Skermanella rosea: one gene and its partner. The main gene of each other region encodes a partner of the protein of the gene in region 2 in a complex. Links are inferred from orthologs where the notes say so. Each region holds a gene or a part of one and is shown on either strand. Other genes may lie near its edges. The genes, in order: carB and carA.

Region 1 (9,721 bases), 2.9 Mb from region 2 along the record:
ACCGTGTCGCCCTCGCGGATCGGCACCTGGCGGAGCACCAGCGGGCGGGCCGAGGCGGCCTGGAGCGCCTGCATCAGGTCGCGCACCCGGACGTCCTGGGTGCCCATGGAATCCACCTTGTTGACGAACAGCATGTGCGGAATGCCGTTGTCGTCGAGGAACTTGAACAGGGGGGCCAGCATCGGCGCCTTGTCCGCCGTCGGCTCGCACACGACGACCGCGACGTCCGCGACCATCAGGGCCGCCTGGCCCTCCGCGGACAGCTCGACCGAGCCGGGGCAGTCGAGGAACGTCCATCGCTCGCCGAGATAGTCGGCGCTGGCCAGCCCGACCTCGACGCTCATCTTGCGGGCGCGCGCTTCCGGCGCGCTGTCGCCCACGGTGTTGCCGTCCTTGACGGTGCCTTTCCGGGTGACGGCGCCCGCCGCGAACAGCAGGCTTTCCATCAAGGTGGTCTTGCCGCTGAGATAGGGGCCGACGAGGGCGGCGCAACGTGGCCCCGCAATTCTGGTGCTTGGCATTCGGAACCTCCCAGTACCGTTTTGACGGATCGGGGGCGTCCGCAGGCTCGGCCTGTCTTGGAACGACGGCCGTGGACGTCGTCGACCCGCTAGCGTATCGGTACGATCGATCGTCCTCCCGCCGCCGGTGACTGTCCACGAAAAAGAACATGCTGCACCGCCGAAGTGATGCGACAGTCCCGCACGCCGGCAATGTCTTTTGCAAACTATACCAAATGTTCTGTCTATTCTTGCCGGCGGGCTGCGGCACTTATCCCCGTTGACAGTCCCGTCGTTAATACCGATAGCTGTGCTCGCGACAGAAGCAAACCCGACCGGGGGAATAATCATGCGCTTGTTCATCGCGGGATGGAGCGGCAGGATCGCCCTGGTCGGGGCCATCCTCCTGATGCTGACGGGCGTTGCCGGCGCTGACCCCGCCAAGCCGACTCGCGACGAGGTGGAAGCGCTGACGCTGAAGGCCTCCGCGCTGATCGAGTCCCAGGGGATCGAGGCCGCCCGCGAGTCCTTCAACCGGGCCGGCGAATTCCGCTATGGGGAGATCTATGTCAACGTGATCGATTTCACCGGGACATGGCTGGCCTACCCGCCCCGCCCGGCCGGAGTCGGCCAGAACGTGGTCAACTTGAAGGACGCCGACGGCCGCTTCATGGTCAAGGACATCCTGAAGGTCGCGCAGGAAAGCGGCCAAGGCTGGGTCAGCTACCGCTGGCTCAACCCGGTATCCAACCGCATCGAGCCCAAGACATCCTTCGTGAAGCGGGTCCCGGGCAAGGATTTGGTGGCCTATATAGGCATCTACGAATAAGGCGATGAAGGGTGCGCGTCTCGCGCAACACGGGCGGCGGGACGCCGCCCCTCCCCGCAAAAAGAACGCCCGCAAATCGAACGACTTGCGGGCGAGTTGAACAGGGAGGCTTCACGTCTGGGAGACGCGGGTCCGAAGACCCAACCCCGGACCGAGATCCGGAGCGAAACAGCGGATATTGCATCGCAACACCGCCAGATGATTATTTGGTCATCCGCTGCCCGAATTCCATGCACGATTTGAGGAAGCGCCCATGCAACCTCCGCATGGCTTTGATATGCAACGATCTGTTCAGAACGTCGTCTCCGCCACTTTGCGCACCAGGAAGTCACGGAACACGGCGATGCGCTTGGAATGGCGCAGTTCCTCGGCATAGACGAAATAGGTCTCGACCGTGGGGCCGTTCAGTTCGGGCAGCACCCGCACGATGTCGCGGCTGCCCTCGACCATGTAATCCGGCAGGGCGGCCATGCCCAGACCGCTCTCCACCGCCTTGAAGATCGCGTATACATTGTTGACGCGCATGATGGGATTGCGGGTCCCCTGGGGCGGATCGCCCGCGTCCAGCAGCCAGTTGATGTTGGTGATGGGCGCCCGCATGTCCGAGGGGTAGGCGATCAGGTCATGGTTGTCCAACTCCTGGACCGTCTTGGGCACGCCCTTCCGCTTGAGATAGCTGACATGGCCGTAGACATGGAACCGTATCGTCATCAGGTGACGCTGGATCAGGTCGGGCTGGCGCGGCGAGGTCATGCGGATCGCGATGTCCGCCTCGCGCATGCCCAGGTCCAGCTCGGTGTCGTCCAGCAGCAGGGAAAGCTGGATCTCCGGGTAGATCTGCAGGAACTCGCGGGCGCGCGGAGTCAGCCAGGTCGTCCCGAAGGCCACCGTGGTGGTGATCTTCAGCGGTCCCTTGGGGTGCTCGCGGCTCTCCGTCAGCATCGCCTCGGTCATCGACAGCTTGGCGAAGACGTCGCGCGCGGTCTGGTAGAGCAGGTCGCCCTGCTCGGTCAGGATCAGGCCGCGGGCATGCCGGTGGAACAGCGGCACGTTCAGGCTTTCCTCAAGCGCGCTGATCTGGCGGCTGACTGCGGATTGACTTAAATTCAGGCTTTCGCCGGCATGAGTGAAGCTGCCGGCTTCGGCCACGGCGTGGAAGACCCGAAGCTTATCCCAGTCCATGAAACGTCCCGTTCATCGGCGGGCGGAATGATGTCCGTCCGTCGCATCATCTTGGTCCGCGGAATGCGCAGACCGTACGATGATATACCGCGACGTACATCAAGGCCACGGTCGTTAGGATCGAAAGAGCACGAATAACGGGCAGCCACCGCAAAAATGCCGGATTCGGAGGGCGTTTCCAGGCGGCGGCTACCTTGGAGGGGGACTCAGTCCCAGGCGCCGATCATCTGCGTGGTCGTCGCCTCGCGGAGCGCCTCCTCGGGCGATCCCTCGAACTGGGCCAGGAACTTCTCCGCCTCCAGCGCCGCCATGCAGCCCATGCCGGCCGCGGTGACCGCCTGGCGGTAGACCTTGTCCTTCACGTCGCCGGCGGCGAACACGCCGGGCACGTTGGTGGCGGTCGAGTCGGGGGCGGTCAGGATATAGCCTTCCGGATCGGTATTGACCTTGCCCTGGAAGACCTTGGTCGCGGGATCATGGCCGATCGCGATGAACACGCCCTCGACCGGCAGGGTCGAGACGTCGCCGGTCTTGACGTTGCGCAGTCTCAGCCCGGTCACCGCCTTGGGCGCGTCGTCGCCGCCCTCGCCCAGGATCTCGTCCACCACGGTGTCCCAGACCACCTGGATCTTGGGATTGCGGAACAGCCGCTCCTGCATGATCTTCTCCGCGCGGAACGCGTCGCGGCGGTGGATCACGGTGACCTTGGACGCGTGGTTGGTCAGGTACAGCGCCTCCTCGACCGCGGTGTTGCCGCCGCCGACCAGCGCTATCTCCTTGCCGCGGAAGAAGAAGCCGTCGCAGGTGGCGCAGGCGGACACGCCGGCGCCGGCGAAGGTGCGCTCGCTTTCCAGCCCCAGCCAGCGCGCCTGGGCGCCGGTCGCGATGATCACGGTGTCGCCGGTGAAAAGGTCGCCGCTGTCGGCCTTGGCCCGGAACGGGCGCTGGGTGAAGTCGACCTCGGTGATCACGTCGAAGAACATCTCGGTCCCGACATGCTCGGCTTGGCGCTGCATCTGTTCCATCAGCCAGGGTCCCTGGATGACGTCGGCGAACCCGGGATAGTTCTCCACGTCGGTCGTGATCGTCAGCTGGCCGCCCGGCTGGAGCCCCTGCACCAGGATCGGCTTCAGGTTGGCGCGGGCGGCATAGATCGCGGCGGTGTAGCCGGCCGGGCCGGCGCCGATGATCAGGACCTTGGAATGATGGTGAGCGGGCATAGGCTGCTGGCCTCGGCTGGAATGGGTTCGCTGTATCCGGCTGAACATGATCGGTGTGAACATGGGCCGGCGCCGCTTCAGCGTCAACCGGCGGGCTGCGGCGGTTCGATCCGCTGGCCGGTCCGCGCCTCGATCCGGCGGCGGATCTCGGCGCCCACCGCAGCGGTGTCGTCGAGCGGCCTGTAGGTCCAGTGGTCCAGCTCGCCGGTGAAGGTCCGGATGATGCCGGCATCCTTCAGGGCCTGGTGGAAGGTCTGGAACTTGGGCGAGCCGCCGTCCAGCTCGATGATGTAGACCGGCTTGCCGGTCGAGCAGGCCTCCGACACCATGGACACGCTGTCGCTGGTCACGACGATCACGTCGGCCAGCGCCAGGAACGCGAAATAGGGGTTCTCGCCCTGCCCGTCCCAGACGACCGACGGCACGTCGGCCATGCGGGCGCGCAGGATCGCCTCGTTGTCGGCGCCGGTCCGGCGCGACGGCGTCACCAGCAGCCCGGCGCCGTGGCGCTTGGCCAGGTTGGCCAGCTTCTCCGCCACGTCGCCCATGATCACCGGGGTCATGCGGAACAGCTTGTTGGTCCCGCCGATCAGCACCGCGATGCGCGGATGGGGCAGGTGCCCGTAGGCCGGCCCCATCCGGGCCGCCGCGTCGGCCAGCTTCGCCGGCGTGATCATGTGGAGCGCGCCGCGCGTGGTGATCACGTTGGGGCCGCGCAGCTTGTCGTGCTGCGGCACCACCACCAGGTCGAGCAGGCGGGGCGGGATCTGGGGATCCTGGATATGGACCGCGAAGGTCTTGCCCCGGCTGGCCCGGCGCACGCCCAGGGCCGGCGTGACGCTGGCGCGGCCCGACGTGATCAGCAGGTCGGGCCACGGCGGCTCCAGCGCGTCGCTGCCGGGCGCGGTCGAATGCCTCGGCCCCAGCCGGAAGAACGGGCTGAGCTGGCGCCAGGGGCTGCGCAGGGTCACGCGCTTGACGATGGGCGGGAGTCCCACCGCCTCGGCCAGTCCGATGCACTGGTTTTCCATGCCGGCCTTGCCGTCGGTGACGACCCAGCAGGTGAGATTTTGCACGATCACGGGCCTTCGTGGTTGCTGACCGGGGGCGTCGATAGCACAATCCGCCTATTATAAAGTTTCGCACTTGTAAGACGGCTCTGTCTTGGCGTAAACCAGTGCTCTGTGTAATATCCTTTCCAATTCATCCCGAGGGGCTACAAGAGAAGACCATGCGGCGAGTCAAACTCGACCGGATTGACCGGCGCATCCTGCGCGACCTTCAAGCCGACGGTCGCATGACCAACGTCGAGCTCGCGCGGCGCGCGGGCATCTCGGCGCCGCCCTGCCTTCGGCGCGTCCGCGCCCTGGAAGAGGCCGGATTCATTCGTGGCTACCATGCCGACATCAACCCCGAAGCCCTCGGTTACGGCGTGACCGTCTTCGCCCATGTGGGGCTGACCAGCCAAGCCGAAGCGGACCTAAAGAAATTCGAGGAGCTGGTCAATAGCTGGCCGCTGGTGCGCGAGTGCAACATGCTCGCGGGCGAGACGGATTTCCTGCTGAAGATCGTGGCGGAGGACTGGGACTCGTACCAGCGCTTCCTCACCACCAAGCTGACCAGCGCTCCCAACGTCAGCCACGTCAAGTCGGCGCTGGCGATCCGCACCTCCAAGGCCCTGCCCGGCGTTCCCATCGACACCGAGATCGGCGACCTGCCGGACGAGGAGGAGCTGGAAGAGGAGGAATAGGGCTGAAGCCCCGCCTTCCGGGACCCCGGAAAAGAAGATGCCGGAAAAGAAAATGCGGGCTTTCGCCCGCATTTTTCATGGCAGTCCTTATAGTGGCAGTCGAGCGTCAAGCGTCGAGGCGCCTCAGCGGAACTCGACCTTCACGACCTCGTAGCTTTTCGAACCGCCGGGGGTCGGGACCTCGACCATGTCGCCCACGGTCTTGTTGATCAGCGCCCGCGCCAGCGGGGAGCTGACCGACAGCAGGCCCTGCTTGATGTCGCTCTCGTCCTGACCCACGATCTGGTACGTGGTCTCCTCGTCGGTATCCTCGTCGGCGACCGTGATCGTCGCGCCGAACTTGACCGCGTCACCCGAAAGCTTCGAGACGTCGATCACCTCCGCTCGGCTGATCTTGTCCTCCAGTTCGAGCACCCGTCCTTCGATGAAGCTCTGCCGCTCGCGCGCCGCATGGTACTCGGCGTTCTCGGAAAGATCGCCGTGTTCCCGCGCTTCCGCGATGGCCTTGATGACCGCCGGCCGCTCGATCGTTTTCAGGTGCCTTAACTCCTCTTGGAGGCGGTTGTAGCCCGCCGCCGTCATTGGAACTTTTTCCATTTCCCGGTCCACTCGACGCTGAAGAAGACTGCGGCGCGGCCAGATCAGCCGCGCCGGGAGCCTCGATCCCCTTAGTACGACCCGCTCAGGTAGGACTGGAGCGGTGCCACGTCAAGGCTACCACTCCGAAGCGCCGAGATAGCCTCGACGGCAGCCCGCGCCCCCGCGACGGTCGTGTAATAGGGAATGTTATTGACGAGTGCGGTCCGGCGCAAGCTGAAGCTGTCGGACATGGCCTGGGCGCCGTCGGTCGTGTTGAAAACCAACTGTACATCGCCGTTGATCATCGCATCGACGATGTGCGGTTGCCCTTCGAGCACCTTGTTGACCCGGGTGACCGGGATCCCGGCCTCGCCGAACGCCTTCGCGGTGCCCGCCGTGGCGAGCAGCGAGAAGCCCATATCGCGGAGCTTGGCCGCGATCGGCACCATGGCCGCCTTGTCGTGGTCCTTGACCGAGATGAAGACCCCGCCCGACAGGGGCAGGACGACTCCGGCGCCAGACTGGGCCTTCGCGAAGGCGCGGCTGAAATCCTTGTCCAGCCCCATGACCTCGCCGGTCGACTTCATCTCCGGCCCCAGGATGATGTCCACGTTGGGGAAGCGGGCGAACGGGAAGACCGCCTCCTTCACCGCGGTGTGCGGCGGTGTCGGGCCCTTCAGGTCGAACGCGTCCAGCTTCTCGCCGGCCATGACCCGCGCCGCGATCTTGGCGATCGGCGTGCCGGTCGCCTTGGCGACGAAGGGCACCGTGCGGCTCGCCCGCGGATTGACCTCCAGGATATATACCTGGGTGCCCTTGACCGCGAACTGCACGTTCATCAGCCCGATCACGTCCAGCGCCTCTGCCAGCATGCCGGCCTGCCGGGAGATGTCGGCGACCACGTCGGACGGCAGCGAATAGGGCGGCAGCGCGCAGGCGCTGTCGCCGGAATGGATGCCGGCCTCCTCGATATGCTCCATGATGCCGGCGACATAGACCCGGGTGCCGTCGCGGACGGCGTCCACGTCCACCTCGATGGCGTCCTGCAGGTAGCTGTCGATCAGCACCGGGTTCTTGCCCGACACCTTGACGGCGGAGCCCATGTAGCGCTTCAGGCCCGCCATGTCGTGGACGATCTCCATGGCGCGGCCGCCCAGCACGTAGCTGGGCCGGATCACCACGGGGAAGCCGATCCGCGACGCCACCTCCTCGGCCTCCTCCAGGGAGCGGGCGAGGCCGTTGGCCGGCTGGTGCAGGCCCAACCTGTGCAGCAGCTGCTGGAACCGCTCGCGGTCCTCCGCCAGGTCGATCGCGTCGGGCGAGGTGCCCAGGATCGGGATGCCGGCGGCCTCCAGGTCGCGCGCCAGCTTCAGCGGCGTCTGGCCGCCGAACTGGACGATCACGCCCAGCACCTCGCCCCGGCTCTGCTCGACCCGGACCAGCTCGACCACGTCCTCGGCGGTCAGCGGCTCGAAATAGAGCCGGTCGGAGGTATCGTAGTCGGTCGAGACGGTCTCCGGGTTGCAGTTGACCATGATGGTCTCGTACCCGGCCTCGTCCAGCGCATAGGCGGCGTGGACGCAGCAATAGTCGAACTCGATGCCTTGGCCGATGCGGTTGGGACCGCCGCCCAGGATGACCACCTTCTTGCGGTCGGACGGCTCGGCCTCGCACTCGGCGCCGCCGAAGCCGTCGGCCTCGTATGTCGAGTACATGTAGGGCGTCTGGGAGGCGAACTCCGCGGCACAGGTGTCGATCCGCTTGTAGACCGGCGTGACGCCCTGCGCGCGCCGCGCCGCGGCGACCTCCGCCTCGGCGGTGCCGGCCAGCTCGGCCAGCCGGGCATCGCTGAAGCCGGCCTGCTTGAGGCGCAGCCAGCCCTGCCGGTCGGCGGGCAGGCCGCCGGTGCGGACGGCGGTCTCGGCCGCGACGATCGCCTGGATCTGCTCCAGGAACCAGGGGTCGTACTTGCAGGCGGCCTGGACCTCGTCCACGCTCAGGCCATGCCGGAACGCCTGGGCGATAACCAGCAGCCGGTCCGGCGTCGGGCGGCTCAGCGCCGCCCGGACGGTCAGCGGATCGGGGTTGCCGTCGCCGATCAGCACCTCGTTGAAGCCGGTCAGGCCGGTCTCCATCGACCGCAGCGCCTTCTGCACCGACTCGGCGAAGGTGCGGCCGATCGACATGGCCTCGCCGACCGACTTCATGGAGGTGGTCAGCAGAGGCTCGGTGCCGGGGAACTTCTCGAAGGTGAAGCGCGGCATCTTGGTGACGACATAGTCGATCGTCGGCTCGAACGAGGCGGGCGTGACGCCGGTGATGTCGTTGTCCAGCTCGTCCAGCCGGTATCCCACCGCCAGCTTGGCGGCGACCTTGGCGATCGGAAAGCCGGTCGCCTTGGACGCCAGCGCGGAGGAGCGGCTGACGCGCGGGTTCATCTCGATCACGACCATGCGGCCGTTGGCCGGGTTGACGGCGAACTGCACGTTCGACCCGCCGGTATCGACCCCGATCTCGCGCAGCACCGCGATCGAGGCGTTGCGCATGATCTGGTATTCCTTGTCGGTCAGCGTCAGCGCCGGGGCCACGGTGATGCTGTCGCCGGTATGGACGCCCATCGGATCGATGTTCTCGATGGCGCAGACGATGATGCAGTTGTCGGCGCCGTCGCGCACGACCTCCATCTCGTATTCCTTCCAGCCCAGCACCGACTCCTCGATCAGCACCTCGCGAGTGGGCGACGCGCGCAGGCCGCCGCGCACGATCTCCTCGAACTCTGCCCTGTTGTAGGCGATGCCGCCGCCGGTGCCGGCCAGCGTGAAGCTGGGGCGGATGATCGCGGGCAGGCCGGTCTCGGCCAGCGCTTCCAGCGCCTCGTCGAAGGAGCGGACCATGCGGCTGCGCGGGCTCTCCAGGCCGATCTTGTCCATGGCGTCACGGAACAGCAACCGGTCCTCGGCCTTGGCGATCACCTGCTTGTTTGCGCCGATCATCTCGATGCCCAGGCGCGCCAGCGTGCCGTCGTCGTCCAAGGCTATCGCGGTGTTCAGCGCGGTCTGGCCGCCCATGGTCGGCAGCAGCGCGTCCGGCCGTTCCTTTTCCAGGATCTTGGCGACCGTGGCCGGCGTGATCGGCTCGATATAGGTCGCGTCGGCCAGGTTGGGGTCGGTCATGATGGTGGCCGGGTTGGAGTTCACCAGGATGACCCGGTACCCTTCGGCGCGCAGGGCCTTGCAGGCCTGGACGCCGGAATAGTCGAACTCGCAAGCCTGGCCGATGACGATGGGGCCGGCGCCGATGATGGCGATGGACTTGATATCGGTACGTTTTGGCATGGCGCTCGGGCTCTGGTAACTTCAGGCGCAACAAAAATCCCCTCCCCGGAAGAACAGGGAGAAGGTTCGAATGACTGGCACGCCGATCCGACCGCTGAAGATCCCGGAGTGACGGCCCGCCCCTATATAGAGGCTCAAGCCCCCTGCGGGAAGCGCGACGTTGCCCGGTGATTGCAGGATTGCCCCAGGCGCACGCGTCGGGGCATCGAGCTTTGCGAGTCTGGGCATCGAGCTTTGCGCGTGTGAGCATCGCGCTCGGCGCGGCGGCTCAGCGGGCGGGGCTGGGATCGAGATAGCGGCGCAGGGTCTCCAGCGGCGCGACCCAG
Region 2 (8,865 bases):
TCATCCTTGAAGCCCTCCCGCGCCAGATGGATGCGCAACGCGTTGCCATCCGCCGGGGCGAAGCCGAGACGGAAGCGGACCATCGTCTCCTCGTCGAGCCCGCGACTCTTCAAATAGTCGAACGCCGCATGGCCGCCGGGGCCGAAAAGCTGCTTCTCGAACCAGCGGCAGGTCGCCTCCACCAAGTCGTGGAGCGACTTCTGCCGCTCGAAGCGCTGCCGGTCCTCCGGCGTGGCCTGGGGCACCTGCAACCCGGCCTCGGACGCCAGCTGCTCGACCGCCTCGGGGAAGGCCAGGTTGTCGTGGCGCATGGCGAAGCCGATGATGTCGCCATGGGCGCCGCAACCGAAGCAGTGGAAGAAGCCCTTCTGGTCGTTGACGTAGAAGCTGGGCGTCTTCTCGTTGTGGAAAGGACACGGCGCCTTGAATTCCCGGCCCGCCCGGATCAGGCGCATCCGCTTCCCGACCACGTCGGAGAGCGGCAGACGCGCCCGCAGCTCTTCAAGGAATTGGGGGGGAAACGCCATGGCGCCTGCGCATCACCTTCAATACTTGGATAGCCGGATCATGGCGTGGGCCGCTCCGGGACTGCGGGAAGAGGCGCTGCCCCGACCGGCCGGCCAGGGCCGGCGTCCCCGGAACGGTAAGCCATGATTGGTTAACAGGCCATAAAGGAAACAGCTCGCAAGGATGTCGTCAGACCAGCGCCGCCTTCACGAAGCCACTAGCCTTGCCGAAATCCATCTGGCCGGCATAGCGGGTGCGCAGCTCGGCCATGGTCCGGCCCATGTCCTTGATGCCGGTCGCGCCGATATCCTTGATCACGGTATCGACCGCGCCGCGGATCTCGTCCTCGCTGAACTGCTTGGGCAGGAAAGTCTCGATGATCCCGATCTCCTCCCGCTCCTGCTCGGCCAGTTCGAGCCTGCCTCCCTGCTCGTACAGGGCGATGGCTTCGCGCCGCTGCTTGATCATGGTCTGGAGCATGGACAGGATCTCGTCCTCGTCGATCCCGTCGGTGACCCCGCGCCCCCGCGCGGCGATGTCACGGTCCTTGAGAGCCGCCAGGATCAGGCGCAGCGTCGAGACGGCGCGCTGGTTCTTGGACCGCATCGCCTCTTTCAAGGCCTCGTTGAGCCGGCTGCGGAACATCGTGTGGAGTCCTCGTGAAGCAAATTTTACAGAATGATAGCGAATGTCGGCCCGGTCCGCCAGCGGCGCCACGGCATGCCCGCCGCCCACCCCATCGGCGCCGCAAGGACACCGCATCCTATTGACCGGGCGCCCGCCATGGTCTAATCGCACGCCGTCGGTTCCAACCGCGATCGGCTCCGGGCACATGGTCCGGATCCGGTCGCGGGGTTGACGCGTGCCCTCCTGCCGACCAAATCGGGGCGGGAGCGGCGGAAGTCCGAGCCGCATCAGGTAATGCGCCCGCAAGGGCGGTCAATATGGGGTCTGTCACCGATGTCCGAAAACACTTCCGCCGCCCCGGCGCCGAGCGCCGCCGACGCGTCGCGCCCGGATGGCGCCACCGCCGTCCTCGTCCTGGCCGATGGAACGGTGCTGTGGGGGCGCGGGCTGGGTGCGGTAGGCGCATCGGTCGGTGAGGTCTGCTTCAACACGTCGATGACCGGGTATCAGGAGATCCTGACCGATCCCAGCTATGCCGGGCAGATCATCACCTTCACCTTCCCCCATATCGGCAACACCGGCGCCAACGGCGAGGATATCGAAACGGTCACCCCGGCGGCCCGCGGCCTCGTCCTTCGCGCCGACGTCACCGAGCCGTCCAACTGGCGGGCGACCCGCCACCTGGACGACTGGCTGAAAAGCTTCGACCTGATCGGGATCTCGGGCGTCGACACCCGTCGCCTGACCCGCCGCATCCGCGACGGCGGCGCACCGACCGGCGTGATCGCCCACGCTCCCGACGGCCGGTTCGACCTGGAGGCGCTGGTCGCCCAGGCGCGGCAATGGCCGGGCCTGGAGGGCATGGACCTCGCCAAGGACGTCTCCTGCCGCCAGACCTATTCCTGGAACGAGGGGATGTGGAAGCTCGGTCAGGGCTACGCGACGCAGGAGAACCCGCGCCACCATGTCGTCGCGATCGACTACGGCGCCAAGCGCAACATCCTGCGCTGTCTCGCCGGGACCGGCGCCAAGGTGACGGTGGTGCCGGCGACGGCCACGGTCGAGGACGTGATGCGCCACAAGCCGGACGGCGTCTTCCTGTCCAACGGCCCGGGCGACCCGGCCGCCACCGGGACCTATGCCGTGCCGACGATCCGCGGCCTGATGGATACCGGCGTGCCGATGTTCGGCATCTGCCTGGGTCACCAGCTGATGGCGCTGGCCCTGGGCGCCGAGACCGAGAAGATGCCCCGCGGCCATCGCGGCGCCAACCACCCGGTCAAGGACCTGGAAACCGGAAGGGTCGAGATCACCAGCCAGAACCACGGATTCGTGGTCAAGCCGGACAGCCTTCCCGCCGACGTGGAGGTGACCCATGTCAGCCTGTTCGACGGCACCAACGAGGGGCTGAAGGTCAAGGGCAAGCCGATCTTTTCGGTCCAGTACCACCCCGAAGCCTCGCCCGGTCCGGAGGACAGCCATTACCTGTTCCACCGTTTCGTGGACCTGATCGACAAGCAGGGCTGACCGGCTTCGCCGCGGACGGACGGGACGGACGAAGGTGCCCGTCCATCCCACGGCCGGCAGCCCCTAACCGACGATCCCGCGCCGGAACGCCCGGGAAAGCTCGATCACCCGTGTCGTCTCCCCCCACTCGACCAGTTCCGCGACCTGCTCCGGCGTGGCCCACCGCGCATCCATCGCGTCGTCGGCCGCGACCGGGTCGCCCTCCGGGCACTCGGCGAGCACCTCGACCAGCGTGTAGTGGAACTGGACTTCGCCTTCGGGATCACGGCTGATCGAATCCAGCGCCGTCACCACCGCCTGGGGCTCGACCGCAAGGCCGGTCTCCTCCAGCACTTCCCGAGCCGCCGCCTCGAACAGGGTCTCGCCGACCGATTGCGCGCCGCCCGGCAACCCCCATTGCCCAAGCCGGGGCGCGCGGCCGCGGCGGATCAGCAGGACCCGCTCGCCCTGCCAGACGATCACGCCGACGCCGACCCACGGGCGGTCGGGATATTCCCGGTCCGATTTTCTCCGGTCGGGCGGGGTCACGACTTGAACCGCTCGTCCACCTGGACTCGGTAGCCGTTGGCGAGCCGGTTGGTCTCGTTCGCCATCCCGACCACCGCCAGCAGTTCGCCGAGCATCTCGTCGGTCATGCCGGCCTGGCGGGCCGCCGCCGTATGGGAGGCGATGCAGTATTCGCAGTTGTTGGTCGCGCTGACCGCCAGATAGACCATTTCCTTGGTCAGCGGATCCAGCGCACCGGGCGCCATGACCTCCTTGATGCTTTCCCAGGTGCGCTTCAGCGTCGGCGGATGATTGGCCAGCACCTTCCAGAAATTGTTGATCAGGTCGGTCTTGCGGGTCGCCATGATGTCGTCATAGACGGCGCGGACTTCGGGACTGGCGTCCTCGTACTCGACCATCTGCCCTCCCCTCGGAAATGATGCCCTTGAACACGACTGCGGGGCGCCCCGTTGGGACGCCCCGCCGATCCTAACACCGCAGGGAAGGCGAAGGATCAATACATGTGTTGGCCGCCGTTGATCGACAGGGTCGAGCCGGTGATGAAGCCGCCTTCGTCGGCCACCAGGAACAGGACGCCGCGGGCGATTTCCGACGCCTTGCCGAGCCGGCCGACCGGCACCTTGGCGACGATCTTCTCAAGCACGTTCGGGGGAACGGCGCGCACCATGTCGGTATCGATGTAGCCCGGCGCGATCGCGTTGACGGTGATGCCCTTGGCCGCACCCTCCTGGGCGAGGGCCTTGGTGAAGCCGTGGATGCCGGACTTGGCCGCCGCGTAGTTCACCTGGCCGTACTGGCCGGCCTGGCCGTTGATCGAGCCGATGTTGACGATGCGGCCGAAACCGCGCTCGCGCATGCCGTCGATCACGTTGCGGCACATGTTGAAGCAGGAGGTCAGGTTCGTCTGGATGACGTCGTTCCACTGCTCGTAGGTCATGCGGTGCATGACGCCGTCGCGGGTGATGCCGGCGTTGTTGACGACGATGTCGACCGGACCCAGTTCCGACGCGACCTTCGCGAGGCCTTCCTTGCAGGCTTCGAAGTTGCCGACGTCCCACTTGAAGACCGCGATGCCGGTCCGCTCGGAGAATTCACGGGCCTTCTCGTCGTTGCCGGCGTAAATCGCCGCGACGGTGTATCCGGCGTCCTTCAAACCGACCGAGATGGCCTCGCCGATGCCGCGTGTGCCGCCGGTAACAACTGCAACTCGTGCCATTGATTCCTCCCCCAGAAAGCGATGATGATTTGACGAGATGGTCGAAGCTGAAGCCACCACTCTGTGCGGCTTCAGCCTGACAGGCTTAACAGTCGTTCAAGTCCTCAGCGTTGACGTGCATCAATCCGGACGGAACCGGCCCAATGTCAACGCCAACGTGCACAACAGGAACCGGACCGCTTAGTCGCGTGCGACGGTGAGGGCGATGCCCATGCCGCCGCCGATGCACAGGGTGGCGAGCCCCTTCTTGGCGTCGCGCTTCTGCATCTCGTGCAGGAGGGTGACCAGGACGCGGGCGCCGGACGCGCCGATCGGGTGGCCCAGCGCGATCGCGCCGCCGTTGACGTTGACCTTGGACTTGTCCCAGCCGAGGTCCTTGTTGACCGCGCAGGCCTGCGCGGCGAACGCCTCGTTGGCCTCGATCAGGTCCAGGTCGTCGACGCTCCAGCCGGCGCGCTGCAGGGCCAAGCGGCTGGCGGGGATCGGGCCGGAACCCATGATCGCGGGATCGACGCCGGCGGTCGCCCAGGACACGATGCGCGCCAGCGGCGTGATGCCGCGCTTGGCGGCGGCGTCGGCACCCATCAGCACCAGGGCCGCGGCACCGTCATTGATGCCCGACGCGTTGCCCGCGGTGACCGAGCCGTCCTTGGAGAAGGCCGGGCGCAGCTTGCCCAGGGCATCGACCGTGACGCCAGCCTTGGGGAACTCGTCGGTATCGACGATGGTATCGCCCTTGCGGGTCTTGATGGTGACCGGAACGATCTCGTCCTTGAACTTGCCGGATTTCATCGCCGCCTCGGCCTTGTTCTGGGAGGCGGTGGCGAACTCGTCCTGCTGCTCACGGGTGATCTGCCACTTCTGAGCGACGTTCTCGGCCGTGGTGCCCATGTGGTAGCCGTTGAAGGCGTCCCACAGGCCGTCCTTGATCATGGTGTCGATCATCTGCGTGTCACCCATCTTGGTGCCGTTGCGCAGATGCATGCAGTGGGGGGCGAGGCTCATGCTCTCCTGCCCGCCGGCCACGACGATGTCGGCGTCGCCCAGCTTGATCGCCTGATAGCCGAGCGCCACGGTGCGCAGGCCGGACCCGCAGAGCTGGTTGATCGCGTAGGCGGTCTTTTCCACCGGGATACCGGCGGCGATCGCTGCCTGGCGGGCCGGGTTCTGGCCGGTGCCGGCGGTCAGGACCTGCCCCAGCACGACCTCCGACACTTCGCCCGCATCGACGCCCGCGCGCTTCAGCGCCTCGCGGATCGCCACTTCGCCCAGGGTATGGGCGGGTACCGAGCTCAGCGAGCCGTTGAACGCACCGATCGGCGTGCGCGCGGCGCTGGCGATAACGACTTCGGTCATGGGGAACGCTCCTTAGCTGATGGCAATTTTCTTATGGGCCTGCCTTTAGCACGGCTTAAACTAGCCCCGGCAATTTTTCGGCGCAAGACACCGCGGGATCATGTCCGCCCTACACTTTTGCCCGCGCCACTAAGTCGCGCATTCGAAAAGAGAAACCTAGTCTCCTAACTATCGGAACATTCACCTTCGGTTGCAAAGCCATTCGGCAAGCGGTTCCCATACCAAAGTCTGTGCCCCTGCACTGACGATCATGCCGACATGGCCCAGATGGGGATTGTGGATGGCGGCGCCCGGGATCGCGTGGGCCAGGGCCTTCGCCGAGCATGGCGGGACGATACGGTCCTTCTCGGGGATCATGACCAGCGCCGGCGGCCGGAGACGGCGGGGGTCGATGCTTTCGCCGGCGATGGTCCAGCGCCCCTCCGCCGTGTCGTTGCGGCCGTACCAGCCGGTCAGGCAGTCCCGCGCGACGGCGGCCGGCAGCGCCACGCCGTCGTTCAGCCAGTCCTCCAGCGCCACGAAACCGCGGGCGGCGGCGCCGTCCGGCGGCATCCGCGCGAACCGCGTGAACTTGCGCGCGACCTGCAGCGGATCCTGCATGGCGAACAGGGCCTGGATCGCGTCCACCGGCAGTTCGCCCCAGGCGTCCAGCACCGGCTCGTAGGGAGCAAGCGCGGCGGCCGTGCGCTTCGCCATGGCGGGATTGTCGCCGTGGAAATCCCAGGGCGTCGCCAGCAGGGCGAGTGCGGCGATGTCGCGGGGTCGGCGCTGGGCAAGCGCCGTCGCCAGCAGTCCGCCCATGCAGTATCCGACGACGGCAGGCCGGGCGGGGAACAGGTCCAGAATGGCGTTCAGCGCCCGCTCCAGTCGGCCGGCCACGAAGTCGGTCATGGTGAAGCGACGTTCCGCCGGGCCGGGCCGCCCCCAGTCGAGCAGGAGCGGACGGATGCCGCGGCGCGCCAGCCAGCGCATCAGGGAGCATTCCCCGGACAGGTCGAGTATGTAGTGGCGGTTGATCAGCGACGGCACGAACAGGACGGGCATCCCGCCGTCACCGGCACCATAGTCGAGCAAGCGGGCCGGCCCCTCGCGCCAGACCGTCGGCGGGTCGGCCAGGTCGCGGCGGTAGGGATGGTTCCGGTACCGCTCCACCCCGGTCAGCAACGCGTCGAAGCGCCACCGCATCTCGCGGTCGACGGCCCGCGCGAAGGCTTCAGGATCGACGCCGGCGAGTTCCCCCCGGAGATCCTCGGCGCGGTCCCGGAGGCTCCCCTTCCAGGGAATCGAGCCGCTCCTCAAGAACGGCAATCCGGCGGGCGAGCTCAACAGCGTGGTCAGGGTCGCCGCCATGTGGAGCGCGAGCGGACGCGGCCCCTGTCGGGGTATCCGCCATGGGTCGGCCGGCCGTGAAGGGGGCGAATGGGTCATGGAACTGCTGATGTTGACTGCTGCCGCGCGCGGCGAATGCCGAGAAGGGAGCCATGGCGGCGGCTCCCTGCCCCAGGATCTGGAAGAGGCGGGCGAAATTCTCCGCGACCTCGGGATCGACCGCCAGAGCCGACCACTGGTCCTGCCAGAGGTCCAGGTAGCGGCGCGCGAGGCTTTCCAGGGAGGGCGGTTCCTGATCCGATGAGTTGGCCATGGCGGCGAATATAATAGTGAACTACCGCATTTGAACAGGGCGCCGCCATTGTACGGTATGTCGCGGCCCGAACAGGTCGCCGCCCAATTGCGGGCGACGACGCGGCAGAAAGCTTGCTTAAGGGAGCTTTCTTCGCGTACTCCTAATGTCTTGAGGGATTTAAGCGCAATGCCACCGCGTGAAAGCATACGAAATGGCCGAAAAAGACGACGCGAAAGTTGCCCCGATCACGATCAAAAAGTACGCCAACCGCAGGCTGTACAACACTGCAACGAGCAGCTACGTCACGTTGGACCATCTCTGCCAGATGGTCAAGGATGGGATGGACTTTGTCGTCTATGACGCGAAGACGGGCGAGGACATCACCCGTTCCGTGCTGACGCAGATCATCGTGGAAGAGGAAAGCAAGGGTCAGAACCTTCTGCCCATCAGCTTCCTCCGCCAGCTGATCAGCTTCTACGGCGACAACATGCAGTGGGTCGTACCCCGTTACCTCGAATACAGCATGCAGTCGTTCGCCCGGAACCAGGAGCAGATGCGCGACTACTTCTCGAACACGATCGGCGGGATCTTCCCGTTCGGCACCACGTTCGAGGAAGTGGGCAAGCAGAACCTGGCGATGTTCGAACGGGCGATGCGGATGTTCACTCCGTTCGGTCCGCAGACCGAGCAGGGCAAGGCCGCGGCGGAGCAGTTCGACCAAGCGGCCCAGCGCGCCCGGGCCGAGAGCGAGAAGACGCTGGACGACCTGCAGAAGCAGCTGGAAGAGCTTCAGAAGCAGCTCGTCACGATCACCAAGTCCAAGGCCGAGTAAAGGGACCGGGTGACGGGGAGCCGAGAATCGGCGATGGCGTAACGGGAGCCGGTCAGCCCAGGCGTGACCGTCGGCGATCCGGACCGGCGGTCCGGGTCCGGCGGGTCGATGCCCATCCGCCCGCCCCGTGGCGACGCGTGTGTCCGAGGCGCCTCCCGCTGGGGCTAGCCCACTGTCGTCGCGGGGATTCGGAATTCCTTAAGGCCCCGGGATCGAAACTGCTGTTGAATCCCCGAAAGCCCAGCCACCAGAAGGTTCGCCACGGGAATGGCCGTAGGCCCGGTTTCACGCTCCCCGTTCCAGCCCCTGCCCGACTCGCGCAGTCTGGTGCCGGTGACACCCGCCCGTGCCCTGCCCGTCCGGGCGGATGCGGTCGAGCGTGAGAACCGCCGCCGCCCGAAGCGGGCGGAGGAACGCGAAACCGAAACGGCCACCGCCGGTACCGCCCATTACCACGCCGACCCCGCCCTGCGGGGGAACGGGACCGAGGCGCCGCACCGGGTCGCCATCGCCGCCCCGCCCCCGCCGGAGAGCGGACGCGGTTGGGCGGCACCGGGCAGTGCCCCGTTCGTGGCCCAGGTGCTGGCGCAGGAAGTCCTGAAGACGGGCCTCTACATCGAGCCGTGGCGGCAGGCGATCAGCGCCTATGAGCGCGCGAGCGAGACCGCC

The links.
Region 1: the proteins of carA (region 2) and carB are in contact, whole or in part, in a solved structure (PDB 1KEE), measured with the Escherichia coli proteins. The link is inferred for Skermanella rosea from one-to-one orthologs.

The regions. Positions count from the first base shown.
Region 1 is NZ_CP086111.1:57,878-67,598, reverse strand. The notes cover bases 5,950-9,721. They hold carB (carbamoyl-phosphate synthase large subunit), read right to left. Parts: upstream 9,396-9,721; coding sequence 6,150-9,395; downstream 5,950-6,149. Other genes in these bases: JL101_RS00245 (hypothetical protein), read right to left, coding at 9,664-9,721; greA (transcription elongation factor GreA), read right to left, coding at 5,950-6,078. Outside these bases: JL101_RS00285 (elongation factor G), read right to left, coding at 1-521; JL101_RS00280 (cache domain-containing protein), read left to right, coding at 850-1,329; JL101_RS00275 (LysR family transcriptional regulator), read right to left, coding at 1,621-2,511; trxB (thioredoxin-disulfide reductase), read right to left, coding at 2,718-3,731; JL101_RS00265 (mitochondrial fission ELM1 family protein), read right to left, coding at 3,815-4,807; JL101_RS00260 (Lrp/AsnC family transcriptional regulator), read left to right, coding at 4,963-5,481; more of greA, read right to left, coding at 5,605-5,949. UniProt on the Escherichia coli protein: Large subunit of the glutamine-dependent carbamoyl phosphate synthetase (CPSase).
Region 2 is NZ_CP086111.1:2,985,929-2,994,793, forward strand. Bases 649-3,564 are described here. They hold carA (glutamine-hydrolyzing carbamoyl-phosphate synthase small subunit), read left to right. Parts: upstream 649-1,467; coding sequence 1,468-2,661; downstream 2,662-3,564. Other genes in these bases: JL101_RS13810 (GatB/YqeY domain-containing protein), read right to left, coding at 697-1,152; JL101_RS13820 (NUDIX hydrolase), read right to left, coding at 2,725-3,189; JL101_RS13825 (carboxymuconolactone decarboxylase family protein), read right to left, coding at 3,186-3,564. In the rest of the region: dnaG (DNA primase), read right to left, coding at 1-527; more of JL101_RS13825, read right to left, coding at 3,565-3,566; phbB (acetoacetyl-CoA reductase), read right to left, coding at 3,662-4,384; JL101_RS13835 (acetyl-CoA C-acetyltransferase), read right to left, coding at 4,565-5,740; JL101_RS13840 (alpha/beta fold hydrolase), read right to left, coding at 5,921-7,090; JL101_RS13845 (hypothetical protein), read left to right, coding at 7,167-7,373; polyhydroxyalkanoate synthesis repressor PhaR, read left to right, coding at 7,576-8,196; JL101_RS13855 (hypothetical protein), read left to right, coding at 8,464-8,865. UniProt on the Escherichia coli protein: Small subunit of the glutamine-dependent carbamoyl phosphate synthetase (CPSase).